2 regions of the Lysinibacillus sp. 1 U-2021 genome follow, and region 2 is predicted to be linked to the other one. Evidence: riboswitches for the same ligand, from Rfam matches in the RefSeq annotation. Region 2 holds a riboswitch; the other holds the start of a gene.
What was found. Region 2 has a riboswitch for preQ1 ahead of queF (preQ(1) synthase). Riboswitches for the same ligand answer to the same signal wherever they lie in the genome.
Positions count from the first base shown of each region.

Region 1: it holds a riboswitch for preQ1, as region 2 does, so the genes downstream of both, QH639_RS25460 (QueT transporter family protein) here and queF (preQ(1) synthase) in region 2, are expected to answer to the same signal.

Region 1 covers NZ_CP123966.1:4,802,537-4,804,943, reverse strand. The annotation lists gene trpB (tryptophan synthase subunit beta) at 1-339, opposite strand, end outside; T-box leader at 398-597, opposite strand; gene QH639_RS25460 (QueT transporter family protein) at 666-1,148, opposite strand; PreQ1 riboswitch class I at 1,155-1,199, opposite strand; gene QH639_RS25455 (ABC transporter substrate-binding protein) at 1,521-2,407, shown strand, end outside.
Region 2 covers NZ_CP123966.1:3,235,458-3,237,864, reverse strand. The annotation lists gene queD (6-carboxytetrahydropterin synthase QueD) at 1-329, opposite strand, end outside; gene queC (7-cyano-7-deazaguanine synthase QueC) at 333-992, opposite strand; gene queF (preQ(1) synthase) at 1,097-1,597, opposite strand; PreQ1 riboswitch class I at 1,724-1,770, opposite strand; gene QH639_RS16720 (S8 family serine peptidase) at 2,080-2,407, shown strand, end outside.

The DNA.
Region 1 (2,407 bases), 1.6 Mb from region 2:
TGTTTCGGCAATCACGCGATTTGCTCCCATACGTTTAGCTAGTAAAATTTGTCCTAATACATTATTGATTTTATGGGAGCCTGTGTGGTTAAGGTCTTCACGTTTTAAATAGATTTTTGCGCCACCTAATTGCTTTGTTAAATTCTCTGCAAAATAAAGAGGGGATTTACGACCGACATATTCACGGAAATAGTAATCTAATTCTTGCTTAAAATCATCATCCTCTTTATACTTTTGAAAATTCTCATCTAGTCTATTTAAAACATTTTGAAGCTCCTTTGGAACAAAGCTTCCACCAAATTCACCGAAATATCCCTTTTTTTCTACTACTGTACTCATCTTAACTCGACTCCTCTATGCTAATTTTTCCAAAAAAAAAGCCACTCCAATCCCTCATAAAAAGGACGAGTAACCGTGGTGCCACCTTCATTCGCAATTTTTGCGCGCTTTCCTGCTCCGGTAACGGGGAGCGAAACGGCCTTACATTTGATAAGGCTGCTCTGAAGTCCATTCACAAGTCTGTACTACTGGTTTGCACCAACCACCAGCTCTCTAAAAGTAACAATGCTTGCTACTACTCTTCTTCCTTGCATTTATTAGAAAGAATTGTAGAGTATTTTCAGAATAGTGTCAAGAAAAAAGACGAATCTAAAAAGATCCGTCAGTTAAATCAAATTTTTAAAGTCAAGGCGTTTGTTTAATACATACATAATCGGTGCACCTACAGCTAATACAACAAATTCACCCGCCGCGACGGTTAGCCAAGTCCAGAAAAATGGCAACTCTAAAGCCAAGTTCAGCTCAAAGGCAATGATAAACATAGTACATGTAAAGAGCAATGTATTAATAATTAAACGTGCCCAAATATTTTTGACAAATTTACAGATTAAAATAAACAGGCCAAGAGTAATCATTGAATGACCTACACCAAACACTAAATCGTAAATGCCAAGTGGTGAAAAGAGATTAGAAATCAATACACCAATAATAATCCCTACGGCAAAGCGTGGATTAAAGGCCACTAAATGGTTAAACATCTCAGATACTCGGAACTGTACCTCTGTAAAACCAAATGGGGCAACAAGCATGGTTACAGCTATATATAGAGCTGCAATGATACCACTTGCTGCTAAAAATTTTATTTTCATATTCATTTCTCCTTAGTTTTTTTTCGTGGGATGGTTACGAACCACGGTGCTTTCACACAAGTAAATATTCTATTATAGATATCTAGTAGAAGTCAAATGTCAGACTTTGTCTATAATGTCCTATCGTCGCAAAATTGTCATAAATATTTTTTACTATGTTGAAAAAAGAAATCGATTAACTAAAACAGCGTAGTTTAGCGGTTTAAAGCGCCAAATTAAATGAAAAACTAAAATATTTTGTCACTTTTAAAAGTCAGAACATTCATAATGTTGTTGACGGAGCTCGATAATAACGATAATATAGCGATACATTCACACTTTGTTTGGATAAAGTGCGATAGATATTCGAGAATATAATCGGGGGGATTATTTGTGAAAAGCAATGTAAAGAAGTTGTCATTCCTTCTTTTTGGATTAGTGTTGCTTCTTGCTGCTTGTGGTAGCGGTGGCTCAGGTACAGCAGATTCAAAAGGAAATGAAAAAAACAATGCAAGTGAGAGCGGAAATGCAGACGATAAAACATATAAAATCGGGATTACTCAAATTGTTGAGCATCCATCGTTAAACGCAGCAACGGAAGGCTTTAAAAAAGCAATTGAAGATGCTGGCTTAAAAGTTGACTACGATCCACAAATTGCGCAAGGAGATAACAGCCTTAACACAACGATTGCTAACAATCTAGTGAGTGCAAACGTAGATTTAATTTTTGCTAACTCTACACCTTCTGCACAAGCAGCTGCAACAGCAACAAGTGATATTCCAATTATTTTTACATCGGTTACAGATGCTGTTGGTGCACAGTTAATCGACTCAATGGAGAAGCCAGGGAAAAATATTACAGGCACAATTGATCTACATCCTGAAACGATTTCTAAAACAGTAGCATTCTTAAAAGACCTTGGTGCGAAAAAAGTAGGGATGGTCTACAATGCGGGTGAGCAAAACTCAGTTGCCCAAGTTTCAGAAGTGAAAAAGGTTATGGATGAACAAGGTTTAACGGTGGTAGAAGCATCAGCATCCACTTCAGCAGATGTAAAGCAAGCGACAGAATCTCTAATTGGTAAAGTAGATGCTTTCTATATTATTACTGATAACACAGTAGTTTCTGCTTTAGAATCGGTAATTGATGTTGCCAATACGAATAAATTACCATTAATCGTAGGAGAATTAGATTCTGTGGCACGTGGTGGTTTAGCGGCTTATGGATTTGAATATTTCGATATCGGTTATGAAGCAGGTCAAATGGCTGTGAAAATTTT
Region 2 (2,407 bases):
TTCTCTGCCGTCGTATTCATGAGTGGAAGCGTTTCATTTAAATAACGGTGATCCAAATGAATCTCTATTTTTTGTTTCCATATTTCTTTTATATCGCCGAAATCGATCATCAAACCACGTTCATCAGTGTAGCCACTCAGTCCTAATATGACTCGATAGGTATGCCCGTGTAGATTTTTACATTTCCCTTCATAATGATGTAGATGATGGGCAGCATCGAAGGTAAATTCTTTGCTTATGAGAACACGCTTTGCATGATATTTCAATTGATTTCTTTGAATATCCACATCAATTCTCTGGAGTCTCTCAACGATTTTAAAATCTGACATGCCTTAAGACTCCTTCCTATAACTTAAATACTCATCAAGCCCTTTATTTCGTAATTTACATGCTGGGCATTCACCACATCCATCTGCTATAACACCGTTATAGCAAGTCAACGTTCTTTGTCGTACAAACTCAAGTGCCCCAAGCTGATCAGCTAATTCCCATGTTTGTGCCTTATTCAGCCACATCAAGGGTGTATCAATCACAAAGGAATCATCCATCGATAAATTTAACGTTACATTTAAGGATTTAATAAAGACATCTCGGCAATCCGGATAGCCACTAAAATCAGTTTCACAAACACCTGTTACAATATGCTTTGCCCCTACTTGGCTCGCTAAAACGCCCGCAAATGAAAGAAAAAGGAGATTGCGGCCAGGCACAAAAGTCGATGGGAGCTCACCATTTTCTCCGTCCTTCACCTTTATGTCTTGTCGTGTCAATGCATTCGGAGCAAGTTGATTCAGGAGAGACATATCAAGTATGTGATGCTTGATACCAAGCTCCTCTGTTATCACCTTCGCACAGTCAATTTCAAGACGGTGCCTTTGACCATAATCGAAAGTTACTGCCTCAATCTCTTCAAAGCGTTCTTTTGCCCAGAACAAACAAGTTGTGCTGTCCTGACCTCCACTAAATACTACAATTGCTTTTTCCTTTTTCATCTATAAAAACTCCCTTATATCGAAAAAACAGCACTCTAAGAAAAAGTGCTGCTTTCTTCTTAGTTTTTTTAAGAGGGTAGCTAAAAACCTCTGTCTTGCTTCATTTATCGATTATCAATTTTTTCTGGGTTAAGATCGTGGTTCATTAAACGATAATTGGCGATTTCTTCGTATTTAGTTCCTGGCTTCCCATAGTTACACCATGGATCAATCGAGATACCCCCACGTGGAGTAAATTTCCCCCAAACCTCTATATATCTTGGATCAAGTAATGCAATTAAATCATTCATAATGATATTCACGCAATCTTCATGGAAATCGCCGTGATTTCTAAAACTGAATAAATACAACTTTAGAGATTTACTTTCAACAATTTTTTTATCTGGGATATATGAAATGTACATCGTAGCAAAATCCGGCTGATTTGTAAGCGGACATAAACTAGTAAACTCTGGGCAATTAAACTTAACAAAATAATCTCGATTAGCATGAAGATTATCCACTGCCTCTAATACCTCAGGTGCATAATCATAGGAATACTTTGTACCTTGATTACCTAATAGGGTCAAATCCTTTAATCCTTCTTCATGACTTCTGCCAGACATAAAAAAACCTCCTTGTAAAATGTTTCCCAACACTTTTCAAGAGAGGCATCACCAATCATTCTATTTAAAACATAAGTAAACAGATAAAAAAAAGCCACGTCCGATATGGACATGGCCTATTGTCATGTTTCCATAGTTTTTTATAGAGGGTATCAGCTATGAACCTCTCCCGTTCTAGTCCGGGCATTCTTTTCTTCAATATCGTACAAAAAATAATACAGGACGTCAAATAGATTTTTTATAAAACTCTTAAATGATAAAAAGTACGAATTACTGTAAGTCTATACTCATTTGAAAGTTCTACTTTTTTATTAAATTACTAGGAAAATAGAATTAATCCATTTTTGACAAAGTAATACTAATTATCAATATTTTGAGATTTTTCAATATTCCGATATTCGAATTATCTCACCTGTGATAAATTGGAAATATCACATTAAACTGAAAAGTGTGATAATTAAGAGCGGAGGGAGAAATGAGATTTGAAAAAGTTTAAGTTTACGAAGTTTTTAAGTAGTATGATAGCTTTCTTTATGGTGCTTTTTCTATTGGTTCCATTATCGAGTGCTAATGCTGAAGATTCGAAGCCATTCAAGCAGGATAGCCAAAGTGAAAGTATACTTCAATTAAAGGCGGCTATCGCTGAACAGCTAAGCTTGTCTAAAGATGGTCCAACTCTTCACGAAAGCTTACAAAATGTATCAGGCAATCAAGAAGTTGCAGTCATCGTACATTTATCTGAAAAGCCTGTGGCACTAGAGCAAGGAATGAGCCAATTGAAAGGCCAAAAGTTCTCTAATGCGCGAGCAA